DNA from 4 places in the Stenotrophomonas sp. YJH_SMC_33 genome. Region 3 is predicted to be linked to each of the others. Evidence: predicted binding sites of a transcription regulator. Region 3 holds the regulator's gene; each other region holds the start of a gene.
The links. Region 3 encodes FliA, which starts transcription of late flagellar genes. Its sites were predicted from a motif close to TAAAGTTTNNCNNNCNNNGGCCGATAA; they were not measured.
Positions count from the first base shown of each region.

Region 1: AC5P9W_RS19485 (GGDEF domain-containing protein) is a predicted target of FliA. The motif match lies at 2,123-2,149, and genes of this name have one in related genera.
Region 2: AC5P9W_RS05270 (GGDEF domain-containing protein) is a predicted target of FliA. The motif match lies at 1,737-1,763, and genes of this name have one in related genera.
Region 4: AC5P9W_RS17145 (methyl-accepting chemotaxis protein) is a predicted target of FliA. The motif match lies at 1,715-1,741, and genes of this name have one in related genera.

Region 1 is NZ_JCAFVJ010000022.1:5,124-9,081, forward strand. It holds gene egtD (L-histidine N(alpha)-methyltransferase) at 1-774, opposite strand, end outside; gene egtB (ergothioneine biosynthesis protein EgtB) at 771-2,042, opposite strand; gene AC5P9W_RS19485 (GGDEF domain-containing protein) at 2,193-3,476, shown strand; gene AC5P9W_RS19490 (YchJ family protein) at 3,458-3,850, opposite strand; gene AC5P9W_RS19495 (sulfite exporter TauE/SafE family protein) at 3,932-3,958, shown strand, end outside.
Region 2 is NZ_JCAFVJ010000002.1:303,504-307,461, forward strand. It holds gene AC5P9W_RS05265 (MFS transporter) at 1-193, shown strand, start outside; gene AC5P9W_RS05270 (GGDEF domain-containing protein) at 289-1,704, opposite strand; gene AC5P9W_RS05275 (TonB-dependent siderophore receptor) at 1,990-3,958, shown strand, end outside.
Region 3 is NZ_JCAFVJ010000018.1:30,621-34,578, reverse strand. It holds gene AC5P9W_RS18865 (chemotaxis protein CheA) at 1-145, opposite strand, end outside; gene AC5P9W_RS18860 (protein phosphatase CheZ) at 148-753, opposite strand; gene cheY (chemotaxis response regulator CheY) at 753-1,145, opposite strand; gene AC5P9W_RS18850 (RNA polymerase sigma factor FliA) at 1,203-1,946, opposite strand; gene AC5P9W_RS18845 (MinD/ParA family ATP-binding protein) at 1,943-2,830, opposite strand; gene flhF (flagellar biosynthesis GTPase FlhF) at 2,817-3,958, opposite strand, start outside.
Region 4 is NZ_JCAFVJ010000013.1:62,341-66,298, reverse strand. It holds gene AC5P9W_RS17145 (methyl-accepting chemotaxis protein) at 1-1,685, opposite strand, end outside; gene AC5P9W_RS17140 (L,D-transpeptidase family protein) at 1,920-2,882, shown strand; gene AC5P9W_RS17135 (M23 family metallopeptidase) at 2,887-3,534, shown strand; gene AC5P9W_RS17130 (DUF4259 domain-containing protein) at 3,539-3,958, opposite strand, start outside.

The DNA of each region.
Region 1 (3,958 bases), on a different contig from region 3:
CAGATCGGTTTCGATGCGCAGCCGCGCGATGCTGTAGCGGGCGCGGTGGCGGAAGCCGTCCAGATCGAAGTCGCTGCCGATCTCGCGGTTCAGGCGCGCCAGCAGGTTGAGGGTGAATGCAGCAGTGATGCCCTGCACATCGTTGTAGGCGGCTTCGATCAATGCCGGGTCCTTGTGCAGATCGATGCCGACCAGGGCCAGGCCATCGCGGCCCATGGTCTGGCGCATCGCGCGCAGCAGTGCGACGGCATCCTCTTCGACGAAATTGCCCAACGTGGAGCCCGGGAAGAACAACAGGCGCCGCGCAGGCTCGCGTTCCGGTGCCGGGACGTCGACCGCGCGGGTGAAGTCGGCACAGACCGGCAGCATCTCGACGTCCGGCAGCGCCGGGGCCAGATGGTCGATGCTGGACAGCAGCGCGGCGCGCGAGATCTCGATGGGGGTGTAGGCCACGGGGTCCTGCAGTGCCGCCAGCAGCAGCGCGGTCTTGCGGCCACTGCCGCTGCCCAGCTCCACCACATGAACATGAGGACCGACGCTGCGGGCGATGTCCGGCAGCACCCGCGCCAGCAGCGCCAGCTCGGTACGCGTGGGGTAGTACTCGCAGGTCTGCGTGATCTGCTCGAACAGGCGTGAGCCGCGTGCATCGTAGAAATACTTGGATGGCAGCTGGCGCGGTGTGCGCGACAACCCGGCCACCACGTCGGTGAGGATCTGCTGGCGGCCGGGGGTGAGGTCGGTCAACGCCTGCAGCGCGTCGTGAACGGTGCTCATGTGAGGTCCCTGGCCAGGCGCAGTCCGGAGAACTGCCAGCGCGCCGGCGGCATGAAGAAATTGCGATAGCTGGCGCGCACATGGCCCCGTGGCGTGACGCAGCTGCCGCCGCGCAGCACCCATTGGCCGCACATGAACTTGCCGTTGTACTCACCGAGGTTGCCCGCGAAAGGGCGGTAGCCGGGATAGGCGCCATACGCGCTGTGAGTCCACTCCCAGACATCACCGAACAGCTGGCGCAGGCCGCTGCCCTGCCCCGCCTGCGGGTGCAGGTGATCGTCATCCGCAAAGTGGCCCCGCACCGCCTGAGACGCGGCCGCGGCCTCCCACTCGAACTCGCTGGGCAGGCGTGCCCCGGCCCAGCGGGCACAGGCATCGGCCTCGAAGTAGCTGAGATGGCAGACCGGCGCGTGCGGATCCAGCTCGCGCCAACCGCCCAGGGTGTATTCGCGCTGCAGGGTGTCATCCCAGTACAGCGGGTGCTGCCAGTCCTCGGCTTCACGCAACGCCCAGCCTTCACTGAGCCACCAGCGCGGTTCGCGGTAGCCGCCGGCATCGATGAAAGCACGGTACTCGGCATTGCTGACGGGACGTTCGGCCAGAGCATGTGCCGGCAGCAGCACGCGGTGCGGCGGCGATTCGTTGTCGTAGGCAAACGCAGCGTGCTGCGGCCAGGCTGCAGCGCCGACGGTAACGATGCGCTCGGGTGATTCGATCCAGCCCTGTGCACTGGCAGCGCCAGGGGGGGGGGGCAGGTCCTCGCGGTAGGCCGGCTGCAGCGGATTGCACCAGAACGCGTGCTTGATGTCGGTCAACAACAACTCCTGATGCTGTTGTTCGTGCTGCAGGCCGAGCTGCAGGTTGTGCAGCGCGTGTGGGTCCAGGTCACCTGCCGATAGCCGCGACTGCACCTGTGCATCGACCTGCTGGCGATAGTCATGCACCTGCTGCAGCGAGGGCCGTGAGAGGAGGCCGCGCTGCGGCCGGGCATGGGCGGGGCCGATACTCTTGTAGTAGCTGTTGAACAGGTAGTCCCATGCAGGGTCATGTGCAGGCGCAGCCGGGAAGCCGGCCAGCACGAAGCGTTCGAAGAACCAGGTGGTGTGGGCCAGGTGCCACTTGCTGGGGCTGGCATCGGCCATGCTCTGCAGCATGGCGTCCTCGGCGCTGAGCGGGCCGGCCAGTTGCATGCTGCGCGCACGCACGCGTGCGAACTGGTGGGCGAGATCGTGCTGCGGGGCAGCGACGGCGGCGGGTACGCTGTCCATGCCGACAGCATCGGTGCCGGCGGGTGAGTGCGATGTCATGGTCCGGCGTCACTTCGTTCACATGGATGGGCCTGCCGCATTCAAGAAGCCGCCCCGAACGCCGCTAACGGCAATGCTGCGGCCGCGTCGTCACCGCGCTGGAATTCCTGATTGCCCCTGCATCCGCTCCGCCAGCCTGCGCACTACCTGTTCGTGCTGCCCGCCGTGCTGGTTGCCGTGGTGCTGTGGGCGGCGTTGGGCAACGAAGACGTGGCCAGTCCGGCCCAACGCGTTCTGCCCTGGCTGCTGGCCTGCCTCAGTGCCGGCCTGGCCCTTCTCTACCACCAGGTGCGTGCGCTCTGCCTGCTGTTGGTGGTGGCAGTCATGTTCGCGCTGCTGCACCAGGATGTCGGCGGCTACCTGCGCAGCGGCCATGTCAGCGCGCTGACACCGCTGCGCTTCCATGCCATCTCGGCGTGGCTGCCATTGCTGTTCGCCGGCCTGTCGTTGTGGCCGGAGCGTGGGCGGCGCAGGCACGACCTGCTGTTGCGCTCCGTCGCCAGCAGTACGGCATTGCTGATCTTCCTGCTGCTGGCCGCGCAGCAGCCGCGCGGCATGCATGATCTGCTGTCGAACCGTCATTGGGCGTGGATCCCGGCCGACTGGAACGCGCTGGCGCAGCTGCCGGCGCTGCTGTTCCTGCTGGCCACGGCGGCGCTGGGTTGGCAGGCATGGCGCCTTCCGCGGCCGCTGCACACGGCTATGTTGCTGGCGCTGCTGTGCCTGTGGTGGATGCTGCCGAGGGTCTTCCTGCAGCCGGTGCTGCTGCCTGCGCTGGCCAGTGCGGCCCTGCTGCTGATGCTGGGCGCGATGCTGCAGGAGTCGTTCCACATGGCGTTCCGCGACGAACTGACCGGCTTGCCGGGGCGCCGCGCCTTCAATGAGACCCTGCAACGGGCGCGCGGCACCTACAGCATCGCGATGGTGGACGTGGACCACTTCAAATCGTTCAACGACACCCACGGCCACGACACCGGCGACGACGTGCTGCGCCTGGTGGCCTCGCGGCTGGCGCGGGTGGGTGATGGTGGCCGTGCGTTCCGCTACGGCGGCGAGGAGTTCGCGGTGGTGTTCCTGGGCCAGCCGGCCGACGCCTGCATGGATGCCGTGGAAGCCTTGCGGCAGAGCATCGAGGACACCCGCATGCAGCTGCGCGACCGCAGCACCCGCAGCCGCGACGATGACGCCGGGCGTCAGCAACGCGGGCGCGGCGGCAGCGGCCCGGTGGTGCAGGTGACGGTGAGCATCGGCCTGGCCGACAGCCTTGTGGACCCGCGCCCGGCAGCGGTGGTCAAGGCCGCCGACCGGGCGCTGTACGCAGCCAAGGACGGCGGCCGCAACCAGATCCGGGCGAACGCCGGACAGCGGGCTGAGGCTCAGACTGCGTCGAGGTAGTACCAGCGACCGTCGATGCGCAGGAAGCGGCTGTGTTCGGTCATCTTCACCGCGCTGCCGCCGCCTAGCCGGTAGCGGGCGGTGAACCTCACCTCGGCGCTGTCAGCGCCGGTGACGGTGTGCTCATGGACGGTCAGGCCCAGCCAGTGCGTACGCTGCCCGGGCGCGTCATCCAGCGACAACTCGACCGGACGCGTGTCCGGATGCCAGCTCTGGCGCAGGTAGCCTGCCAGGCCCCGCACGTACGCGCTGTAGCGCGAACGCATGAGGCGTTCGGCGTCGGGGACGGTGTCGCCGGCATGGAAACGGCCACAGCAGGCGGCGTACTCCGCGGGTAGCCCGCAGGGACAGGGATCGGCAGGTTTTCGGCTCATGCGCGCATTGTCGCGCGGAGCGCCGCCAGCATCCATCGGCGAAGGGCGTATGCTGTCGCGCCCCCACCTTGATTGATCGCCGTGCTGGAACTGGTTCCCCCCGAGTTG
Region 2 (3,958 bases), on a different contig from region 3:
GTTGTTCTATGCAGTTGGCAGTGGGGCGGGTGCGGCTGCGGGGCCTTGGGTGCAGGCCCGGCATGGCTGGCCAGCAGTGTGCCTGTTGGGCGCCGGCATCGCGCTGCTGGCGCTGCTGTGGTGGGCAGCATGGCGGGTGGTGGCGTTCAACGCATCGGCTGGCGCGCGAACCGGTAGAGTCGACTGTCGGTAGAGTCGACTGTCAGTCGACTGCTCTTCGCCCCGCGTGCGAAAAATCCCGCGCTGCGCGCGATAGTCGACCAGCGGTCGACTCTACCTGTCCTGTCGTCATCGCTGCAGTGCACGCCGCCCCGGGGCTTCCTGCAGGTCCGCGCTGGCCACCACCACGCGGTTGCGGCCGCTGCGCTTGGCCTCGTACATCGCCGCGTCTGCGCGTGCCATCAACCGCTCGTAGTCCGGATGACCATCGTGACCGGCCACGCCGATGCTGGCGGTCAGCTCCAGCACCTGGCCATTGGCTAGTGCTACCGGTGATTGTGCGATCTGCCGGCGCAGGCTCTCGGCGATCACGGTCGCCTGCGACTCGCTGGCCGCCACCAGCACCACCACGAATTCTTCGCCGCCATAGCGGAACAGGTAGTCGCTGCCCCGCGTGAGTTGGCCGAGCAGGCCGGCCACGTGCTGCAACGCGCGGTCGCCGGCATCGTGGCCGTGGCCGTCGTTGATCGCCTTGAAGTGATCCAGGTCGAGCAGCAGCAGCGAGAACGGCGTGCCGTTGCGCGTGGCCAGCTCGATTTCCCGCCGCAGCACGGTCGGCAGGAAGCGGCGGTTGAGCAGGTTGGTCAGCGCATCGCTGCCGGCATCCAGTTCGCCGATGCGCTCGAACAGCAGGGTCATCAGGGTGCGGATGGCGGCCAGATCCTCGCGGATGGCCGGCAGCACCGCCAGCCGCTGCGCCGGGGCATCGTTGCTTGCCTGTTGCAGGTTCCCGTCGATGCGGGCCATCAGCTGGCCGACCTGCTGGGTTTCGCTGCTCTCGCCGAAGCTGGGGATGCCCTTGTGGGTGAACCACAGGCCGAATTCCGAGGTCGCCAGGCTGGCGCTTTCGCCGGCCTGCACGTGGCCGGCCAGTGCGTACAGCAGTGCGTTTTCCCAGTCCAGCAGCAGGGCGCGCTGGCGCTCGCGCTCGGTGCTGACGTTCTGCACCAGCGAGAACAACCGGTAGGCCGCATCGGCACGGGTGGATCGTTCGCGCGCATGGGTGTAGGCCAGGGTCATGCCTTCCATGGCGATGTCCATGATCGCGCTGAGGCAGTCGATGGCGGCGAACGCGGTGGCACTGTCGGGTGCGTCGTCGCGCAGGCGCACGAACAGCTCGTGCTTGAGCACGCGCGCGCCGCGGGTGACCAGGTCGACCGGAATGCCGACCCGGGCATGCACATCGCCGATCACCCGTTGCGAGGCCACGGCACTGGCGATCCTGTCGCGATCAGTGGTCAGCAGTTGCACCAGCCAGCGCTGCATGGCCGGCTGCAGGCGCTGCTTGACCTGGTCGTGGGACAGGAAGCGGCGTGCACGCCCGTCCTGCAGCAGCACTTCGTAAAAGCGCTGTGCCAGCACGGCTGGGGCATCGGTGGCTGCGGCCTTGAGCAGCGCGGTGGCGGCAGGGCCAGCCTGTTGCAGGCAGTGCTGCCAGGCTTCGGCCAGCGGCTGGCTGGCATCGTCCAGTTGCGGTGTTTCCACGTCGATCTCTGACTGCGTACGACAAACCACGGGTATCGGCCGTGGCGGCGTGCGGTTGATGGCGGGTTAGCCGGCCAGTTTACGCGCGGTGCAGCGTTGCACGGTGCGCAAAGCACATCCGTGCCCCTGCGGCAATGAGTTAACGCATTTGAGAATCACTCGTATTGATGGGAGAATGTACGCACGGATCGGGCCGCAGGCGACTGCAGCGACGCTCCCCTCCCCCTTGTCGTTGCCTCAAGCCCTTTGCCAGAGGCCCCGTAGCCCTGCCAGAAGGTCCAGATCATGTCTCCTGCCGTTGTCCTCTCGCCGCGCCCGCTGGCGCTTGCCGTTGCCGCCCTGCTGGCGGGCAGCGCCCTGACCGCCAAGGCTGAAACCGACGCCACCGATATCGACACGGTGCATGTCACCGCCTCGCAGATTGCCCGCCAGGCGTTGGGCACTTCGACCATCACCGCTGAGGACATCGCCAGGCGCCCGCCGGCCAACGACATCGCCGAACTGCTGCGCACCATGCCGGGCGTCAACCTGACCGGCAACAGCGCCTCGGGCCAGTACGGCAACAACCGCCAGATCGACCTGCGTGGCATGGGCCCGGAAAACACCCTTATCCTGGTCGACGGCAAGCGCGTCGGTGCCCGTGATGCCGTGCGCATGGGGCGCAGCGGCGAGCGCAATACCCGCGGCGATACCAACTGGGTGCCGGCGGAAATGATCGAGCGCATCGAAGTGCTGCGCGGCCCGGCGGCGGCACGCTACGGCTCCGGTGCTTCCGGCGGCGTGGTCAACATCATCACCAAGCACCCGACCGGCGATCTGACCGGTGCGGTCGACCTGTTTGGGTTGGTGCCCGAGCACAGTGCCGAAGGGGGCAGCGAGCGCGTCGGCCTGCAGCTCAGCGGGCCGATGACCGATACCCTGTCGTTCCGCCTGTACGGCAATCTCAACAGGACCGACGCCGATTCGCTGGACCTCAATCGCCGGTACGCGACGAATCCGAACGCGGTGCCGCCAGCCGGCCGCGAGGGTGTCAAGAACCGCGACGTCAACGCGCTGCTGCGCTGGGACGTGACCGCCAACCAGGTGGTGGAGTTCGAAGCCGGCACCAGCCGCCAGGGCAACATCTACGCCGGCGACCGCGCCGTCAGCACCACCGGTACCTCGACCGGCGTCGATCTGGCGGCACTGGCCGAGGGCGAAGCGGAGACCAACCGCATGTACCGCAACACCGGTGCGGTCACCCACCGCGGCCGTTGGGGTGATGTCACTTCGCGGGTGACGGCCGCAGTCGAGGCGGTCAACAACTCGCGCATCAATGAAGGCCTGGCCGGTGGCCCGGAAGGCAGCTTCAACGGCACCGACTGGTCTACCTCGCGCCTGCGCAACTACCAGCTGGATGGCGAAGTGAGCTTCCCGACCGCGCTGGGCGGCGCAGAGAACATCTGGACGCTCGGCTTTGAATACCTGGACAGCCGCCTGACCGATCCGTATTCGATGAGCCAGTCCAGCAGCAGCGGCGGCGGTATTCCAGGGTTGTCGGCCGACCGTGCGCGGGGCAAGGCCGACGCGCAGACCACGGCGGCGTTCGTGGAAGACAACATCTACCTGGGTGAGCGCTGGATCGTTACCCCGGGCCTGCGCTTCGACCACCACAGCCAGTTCGGCAACAACACCAGCCCCAGCCTCAATGCGCAGTTCCGCATCAACAGCGACTGGGTGGTGAAGGGCGGCATTGCCCGCGCGTTCAAGGCGCCGAACCTGTACCAGTCGAATCCGGACTATCTCTACTACACCCGCGGCAACGGCTGCCCCAATGCGCTGCCGAGCCTGGGCGCCGGTTGCTACATGCGCGGCAACGCGGACCTGAAGGCGGAAACCAGCCTGAACAAGGAACTGGGCATCGAGTGGGCACCGCAGAGCGGCTGGCAGGCGTCGTTGACCTACTTCCACAACGATTACAAGGACAAGATCCAGGCCGGATACACCCAGATCGGGCTGACCGCCGACACCAAGGGCCGCATCTTCCGCTGGGAGAACGCGCCGAAGGCGATCGTGCAGGGGCTGGAAGGCAACCTGGTCATTCCGCTGCTGGGCGAGCAGGGCAACCGCCTGAAGTGGAGCAACAACTTCACCTACATGGTGGAAAACGAGAACAAGACCACGCATCAGCCGCTGTCGGTGATTCCGAAGTACACGATCAACACCATGCTGGACTGGCAGGCCACCGACAGGCTGTCCGTGTTGCTGACCGGCA
Region 3 (3,958 bases):
TGTGGTAGCCGCGGAACACCGCATTGAGCTGGTCGCTGTCCTGCGGTGCCTGCTCCAGCGACACCAGCTGTTCGCCGAGGCGGTCCAGGATCTCCTGCGCCTCGATGATGAAATCGGCAGTGATGTCGTCGGATACCGCGCTCATGCTTACAGCCCCAGATCCGACAACAGGTCGTCGGCGTCGTTCTGCGAGACCGCGTGGCGGTCCAGTCCCTTCAGTGCCGGCCCGGCCAGTGCCGGGTCGGTGCGATGCTGTTCCGGCGGCAGGCCGAGTGCGCCGAAGCCTTCGTGGACGCGGCGGACAATGCCGACCACGCGGCGGATGATCTGCCCGGTCAGGTCCTGGTAGCTCTGGGTCAGGGCGATCTCGGTCAGGTTGTGGCGGATGCGCTCGAGCTGCGCGTCCTGGCCTGGCTGCAGGCCTTCGGCACGCAGCTGTTCGGTCAGGCTGCGGCATTCCTCGGCCAGGTCCAGGGTGCGGTGGGTGGCCTGTTCGGTCATCGCCACCACGTGGTCCAGGCGCGCGCAGGCGTCATCCAGCTCACCGGCCTCGCTGGGCACGGTCGGCAGTTCACCCAGCGCCTGTCCCAGCTCGCGGGCCAGCCGCGACAGGCCGCTCATCATCGGCTGCGTGCGCAGCGCGACCAGTCCGTCGATGCGTTGCCGCCAGGCAGCTTCGTCACCGGACTCCAGTGCGTCCAGGGCTTCCTGCAGGCGCAGGGCCAGGGCGTTCTTGTCGACCGTGGTATCCATCAGGCGCTGGCCGCCAGGCGTTCGAAGATCTTGCCGAGCTTCTCTTCCAGCGTCTGCGCGGTGAAGGGCTTGATGATGTAGCCGTTCACGCCGTTCTGGGCGGCCTCGATGATCTGTTCGCGCTTGGCTTCGGCAGTGACCATCAGCACTGGCAGGGTCTTCAGCTTGGCATCGGCGCGGATCGCCTTGAGCAGCTCGATGCCGGTCATCACCGGCATGTTCCAGTCGGTGACGACGAAATCGAAGGACTGGCTCTGCAGCAGCGACAGCGCGGCATGCCCGTCCTCGGCTTCGGCGGTATTGGTGAAGCCAAGATCGCCCAGCAGGTTCTTGACGATGCGACGCATGGTCGAGAAGTCGTCGACGATCAGGATGCGCATGTTCTTGTTCAAAGCAGAGTTCCTTTGTTGTTCATTCCGGGTGGCCGGGGGCAGCCGCCTCGGGCATGTTCACTCTTCCAGGCCGGCGTCGGCCGCCTCGAAAATCTTCAATCGTCCACGCAGGCGCAGCACGGCCTGGCCGTGGATCTGGCAGACCCGCGACTCGCTCACGCCGAGCACCGCGCCGATCTCCTTCAGGTTCAGTTCCTGCTCGTAATAGAGCGAGAGCACCAGCTGTTCGCGCTCGGGCAGGTGGCCGATGGCCTTGCCCAGCTCGCGGCCGAACTCGCCGCGCTCCAGCACCTGCTGCGGGGTCGGGCCGCCCTGGGCGACGGTGTCCAGCTCGCCCTGGTCCTCGATGCGTGACTCCAGGCTCAGCACCTGGCCACGCGCGGCGTCTTCCATCAGCCGCAGGTATTCGGGCAGCGGCATCTCCATCGCGGCGGCCACTTCGGTGGCGCTGGCGGCACGGCCGGTGCTCTGTTCCAGGCGGCGGATGGTGGCAGCGGCGTCGCGTGCGCGGCGATGCACCGAGCGCGGCACCCAGTCGCCACGGCGGATCTCGTCGATCATCGAACCGCGGATGCGGATCGAGGCGTAGGTCTCGAACGAGGCGCCCTGGTCGGCGTCGTAGCTGCGCGACGCTTCGATCAGCCCCATCATGCCGGCCTGGATCAGGTCGTCCACCTCCACGCTCGCCGGCAGGCGTGCGGCCAGGTGGTGGGCGATGCGCCGCACCAGGTCCGAGTGCTGGGAGATGACCTCGTTGGCCGCCGAGCGCTGGACCTCCCGGTACTGGGCTGCGCCTTTCATGCGGCCACCCCGCGCTGCTTGAGAATGCGCTCGAGGAAGAACTCGACGCCGCCACGCGGTTCGGTCGGCGCCTGCCAGCGTGCGGTGCGGCGCGCGATCTCGGTGATCGCCAGCGCGGCCGGGCTGGACGGGTAGGCCTTCACCACCGGTTGCTGGCGCTGCACCGACAGGCGCAGCCAGTCGTCCTGCGGCACGCAGCCCAGGTAGTTCAGCGAGACATCGGCGAGGAACTTCTCGCACACGCGGGTCAGCTTTTCGTACAGCACGCGGCCCTCGTTGGGATCGCGCACCATGTTGGCCACCACCTGGATGCGGTCCACGCCGCGCTCGCGCGACAGCACCTTGATCAGTGCGTAGGCGTCGGTGATCGAGGCCGGTTCGTCACAGACCACCACCACGGTGTCCTGCGCGGCCTGGCAGAAGGTCAGCACGCCGTCGGTGATGCCGGCGGCGGTATCGACCACCATGATGTCCAGCTCGCGTTCCAGTTCGGAGAACACGTTGACCAGGCCGACATGCTCGGCCGGGGCCAGCTCGGCCATGTGCCGGCGGCCGGAAGCGGCCGGGACCACCAGCACGCCGTTCGGGCCTTCGACGATGACGTCGTCCAGCGAGCAGCGGCCGGCCACCAGGTCGGCCAGCGTAAAGGTGGGGTTCAAGCCCAGGATCACGTCGATGTTGGCCAGGCCCAGGTCGGCGTCCAGCAGCAGCGTGCGCTTGCCCATGCCCGCCAGCGCCACAGCCAGGTTGGCCGAGACGTTGGTCTTGCCCACGCCGCCCTTGCCGCCGGTCACCGCGATGGTGCGCACAGGGCCGAGCGGCTCGCTGCGGGTGGCCGACAGCGGGAAGGTCTTGGTCAGCTTGGCGTACTCACGCGACGGCATGGTTCAACTCCGGGTTGCAGGGCATATCGGCCGCTCGGCGCAAATCTTCAAGGCGAAGTACGAGATTGGCTGCACTGGCCCGGTGCAGGTCCTCCGGGACGTCCTGGCCATCGGTCACCCAGGTGATCGGCAGGGCATGGTCCACGGCCACAGACAGGGCGTTGCCGAAGCGGCCGGTCTCGTCCAGCTTGCTCAGCACCAGACCCTGCAGGTTGGCGGCGCCGAAGCGGCGGACCACCTCGTCCATGTCGCCGAAGCTGGTATTGGCCGGCAGCACCAGCAGGGTGCGCACCTGGCGGGCGGCACGCAGCCACTGCAGCTGGGCGGCCAGCGCGCGGTCGCGCGGGCCCAGCCCGGCGGTGTCGATCAGCACCAGCTTGTAGTCCTTCAGGCGTTCCAGCAGCTGGTCCAGGTCGGTGCCGCTGTTGGCCTCGTGCACCGCGATGCCGAGCTGGCGGCCGTAGCCGTACAGCTGCTCGCGGGCGCCGATGCGGGCGGTATCGGTGGTGACCAGGGCGACGTCACGCGGCGCGTGCTTCTCGGCGAATCGCGAGGCCAGCTTGGCGATGGTGGTGGTCTTGCCGGCGCCGGTCGGGCCGACCAGGGCGATCACGCCGCCTTCTTCCAGCGGGTCGACCGGGGCGATCGGCAGCTTGCGCGAGATCAGCCCCAGCATCAGGCCGCGGCCACGATGGGCTTCGGTCTCCAGCGGGATCTGCATGGCCACGTCGCGGGCCAGGCCGGCATCGAAGCCATATTCGTCCATCAGGTCCAACGCGGTGGCGCGCACCGGGCAGCCGCGCAGGCGCTCGTCGGTGAAGCGGTTCATCTCGCGCTCGATCACCTGGCGCATGCCGGCCACTTCCTGGCGCAACTGGCGGATCTCGGCGTCGTCCTGGGCGACCACCGTCAGCACCGGAGCCGGAGCCAGGGTGGGGGCCGGCGCGGTTTCGACAATGGCATCGGCCAACGCCGGTTCGCTGGCGGCGCTGGCCGGCTGCGCGTCGGCGACGGTAGCGGTCGGCAGCGGCGGCGGCTGCACGGCCGGCGCCACGCTTTCGTGATGCGCCTCGTGCGGCGGATCGATCTGGAAGCGGGCGCGGTTGGCCGGCACGGCGGCGGCCGGTG
Region 4 (3,958 bases), on a different contig from region 3:
TCCACTGCAGCATTCAGCGCCAGGATGTTGGTCTGGAACGCGATGCCGTCGATCACCGTGGAGATTTCCGAGATGCGCGCCGAGGACTGATCGATTTCGCCCATCACCGATGCCATCTGTGCCATCGCCTGCTCGGTCTCGCGCACGGCGGCGCCGGCAGCGTGCGCTTCGCTGTCGGCCTGACGCGCCAGTTCGGCGTTCTGGCGTACGGTGGAGGTCAGCTCCTCCATCGACGCGGCCGCTTCTTCCAGATTGGCCGCCTGCTGCTCGGTTCGGCGCGACAGGTCGTTGTTGCCAGCGGCCAGTTCCTGCGCCGCGTTGTTGATGCTGTCGGCAGCCACTTGGATGCCGCGGACGATGCCGGTCAGCTGCGCGGTGGTGGTGTTGGCATCGTCGCGCATGCGCGCGAACACGCCTTCGTACTCGCCCTCCATGCGTGCGGTCAGGTCGCCATGCGAGATCGCGCGCAGCACGTCGGAAACATCGGCGATGCTGGCCTGCGAACTGGCCATCATGCCGTTGAGGTGCTCGACCATCGTCTTGAACTGGTACTGGAAGGCCCCGGCATCGCCACGCATGCTGAAATCGCCGGCGCGTGCGGCACGGGCCAGTTCATCGATCTGCGCGTTGATCGCCATCAGGCTCTGCTTCACCGCGGCCAGGGTGCGGGTCAACGTGCCCTTTTCGCCCGGATAGTCCGGCAGGTCGCGGCTGAGGTCACCGATGGCGTAACGCTGCATTACTTCAGCCATCAGCAGTTCCACCTGCACGTGCGATTCGACCAGGCTGTTGGTGGCCTGCACCATGCGGCCGAAATCGCCGGGGAACGCACTGGCGTCCATGCGATAGCGGATTGCGCCGGCCTCGTGCTGTTCCGCCATCTGCAACTGCGCGCCGATCGCCGCCTGCACACTCTGGCGCACGCTGGCCATCGCCTCACCCAGCTGGGTCAGCTCGTCGCGGCCACCGAGGCGGAACTCCTGGTCCAGCTGCCCCTTGGACAGGCGCTCGGCCAGGTTCACCGCGCGCGCCAGCGGACCGGTCAGGCTGCGGCCGATCATCACCGAGGCGCCGATGCCAGCAAGCAGCGCAACGCCGCCCAGCACCAGCAACTGCAGCAGGCTGCGCTCGCCCAGGCGGATCGCCTCGGCGGCAGCCTCACGGCTTTCCTTCTCCTCGAAGTCCACGCCATCGGACAGCGCCTTGTTCCAGCCGTTGGCGGCGTCCTGCACCGGGCCCAGGGTCAGCGCCACGGCACCGGGATAATCGCCCTGCTCCATCAGTTCGCTGGTCTGCTTGTTGAGCGGGCGAGCAACGGCTCGCTTGGCGGCGATGGTTTCAGCGATGGCCTTGCCTTCGGCGTCACTGGGCAGCGCCTGGTAGGCGCTCCAGCTGGCCTCGTAGCGCTTGACGAGATCAGCAATGCGCTTCTCGTCGCTGGTGCGGTGATGACCCTGGCGGATCAGCATCTCGCGGCGCACCACCATCATCTGGTTGTTGGCATCAAGCATCTGCGACAACAGGCGCACCTTGGCCACGCTGACCTCGACCACCTGCTGCATCGCGCGCTTCTGCACGACACTGGCAGTGGCGCCGGTGGCCACCACGGCGGCAACCAGCAGCAGCAACAGGCCAAAGCCCAGCCCAAGACGCCAGGCAACCCTGACGTTCCTCAAGTAGTTCATGGGGGTATCCAAAACGGGGGGATGCGCCCTTATCGGCGGCACGGCAGGCAATCTTGATCGCCATCCACCAATGGCGTCGGCCACTGTTCACCTTGGTGAGTCCCCGTCCCAGTGGCACCTGCCGGTGCAAACCGGCCGCAATGACATGCCTGCTCATGCGGGCATCAGATCCCTTTCACGGTGGCTCGGCGCCGTCTGCGGGCAAGGTGGTGGCGTTCCCTGCTGGAGTCCCCGATGCCGTTACCCATGCCCCGATCCGCCCTGCTCGCTCTCTCGCTGCTGGCATCACCTGCCTTCGCGCAGGCGCCGCCGCCTGGCCTGCCTGCCCCCATTGCCGAGAAGGCAGGACCGGACACCGCACCCCGCTCTGTCCTGCACGCCCAGGTGCTGCTGGATCGCGCGAATTTTTCCCCCGGCCCGATCGATGGCGAAGTGGGCAGCAACCAGCGGCGCGCGGTGTCGGGCTTCCAGGCGGCGCATGGGCTGAGCGTAACGGGTGAACTGAATGACGCTACCTGGAAGGCCCTGCAGGCCGATACGATCACGCCGCTGGCAAGCTACACGCTCACGGCTGAAGATGTTGCCGGCCCGTTCCAGCCCATACCGAAAGGGCCCGCCGCACAGGCCAAGCTGAAGTCGCTGGGCTTCAGCAGCGTGGAAGAAGGCCTGGGCGAGCGCTTCCACGCCTCCCCTGAGCTGCTGAAGGCACTCAATCCCGGCGTCGATCTGGCCAAGGCCGGCAGCCGCATCCAGGTGCCCAACATCGGAACGGGGGCCTTGCCGAAGGCGGCGAAGATCGTGGTCGACAAGTCCGACTCCACACTTCAATTGCTGGATGCGCAGGGCAAAGTGATCGCACAGGTGCCTGTCTCATCCGGCAGCCAGCACGATCCGCTGCCGATCGGCGAATGGAAGATTCTCGGCGTGTATCGCGACCCGCCGTTCCACTACAACCCGAAGCTGTTCTGGGATGCGCGCAAGGGCGAAAAGAAGGCGACGCTGCCGCCTGGCCCGAACAATCCGGTCGGACGGGTCTGGATCGACCTGTCCAAGCCACACTACGGCCTGCATGGCACGCCCGAGCCCGGCCATGTCGGCAAGACCGAGTCGCATGGCTGCGTGCGCATGACCAACTGGGATGCGCTGCGCGTGGCCGATGCGGTGGATACTTCGGTGCCCGTGGTGATGCAGGAGTGAGCCGATGCGTCTTTCGCAGCTGATCGTGCTGGGTGTTCTGCTGGGATTGGGTGCAGGTTGGTGGCTGCACCGCGATATGGATGAGCCGGTGACCGACGCGCTGCCGGAAGCGCCATCGACGGTGGCCGCCGCGCCGGTGACGGAACCGGTAGCGCCAGGCGCAACAGCCCCACCCGCCTCCACCGCGCCGCCGGCCGCGCAGGCTGCCGGTGCACCGTCCGGCCTGCTGCTGCCCGTGCAGGGCATCCTGGCCTCGCAGCTGCGCGATACCTTCACCGATGCACGCAGCGAGGGCCGCGTACACGATGCCATCGACATCATGGCCGATGCAGGTACGCCGGTACTGGCGGTGGCCGATGGCACGGTGGAAAAACTGTTCGACAGCGAGCGCGGTGGACTGACGATCTACCAGTTCGAGCCCAGCGGGCATTGGTGCTACTACTACGCGCACCTGCAGCGCTACGCCGATGGCCTGGCCGAGAAGCAGGTGATCAAGCGCGGCGAGGTGATCGGTTATGTAGGCAGCACCGGCAACGCCAGTGCCGACGCGCCGCATCTGCATTTTGAGGTACACGTGCTGGGGCCGGAGAGGCAGTGGTGGAAGGGGGAATCGATCAACCCCTACCCATTGCTGCGAGCAGCCGGACGCTGACGCGTCAGCCGATCACGCTGCATGCGGCGCGCAGGCCTTCCTGCAGCCTGTTCACTTCGGCCATCCATTCGTCCAACGAGTCGGATTCCTCTTTCAATTCCCGCAGTTCACAGTCCTCGGCCTGTACACGCTGGACAGCGAGTTGTGCAAGCAACAACATCGCTGACGATGGCACCTGATTGCATGCCTTGACCCAAGCGAGTAACGCTTCTTCCTCGGCAATGGCAGCCGTCGGCTGGCCCAACAGTGCCAGCACCACCTCTGCAGCCGCGACCGCCCTGCCCGCTTCAGGTGCCTCTAGGTAATCATTGGGGTTGATAGCCGCGCGCAGCGCTTCCTCCACTATCGAGAGATCCGTGCATTCCGTCAGATCGCAGGCCAGATCGCAGGCATCGTCATTATCAAATGAACCGTGTCCCCATGC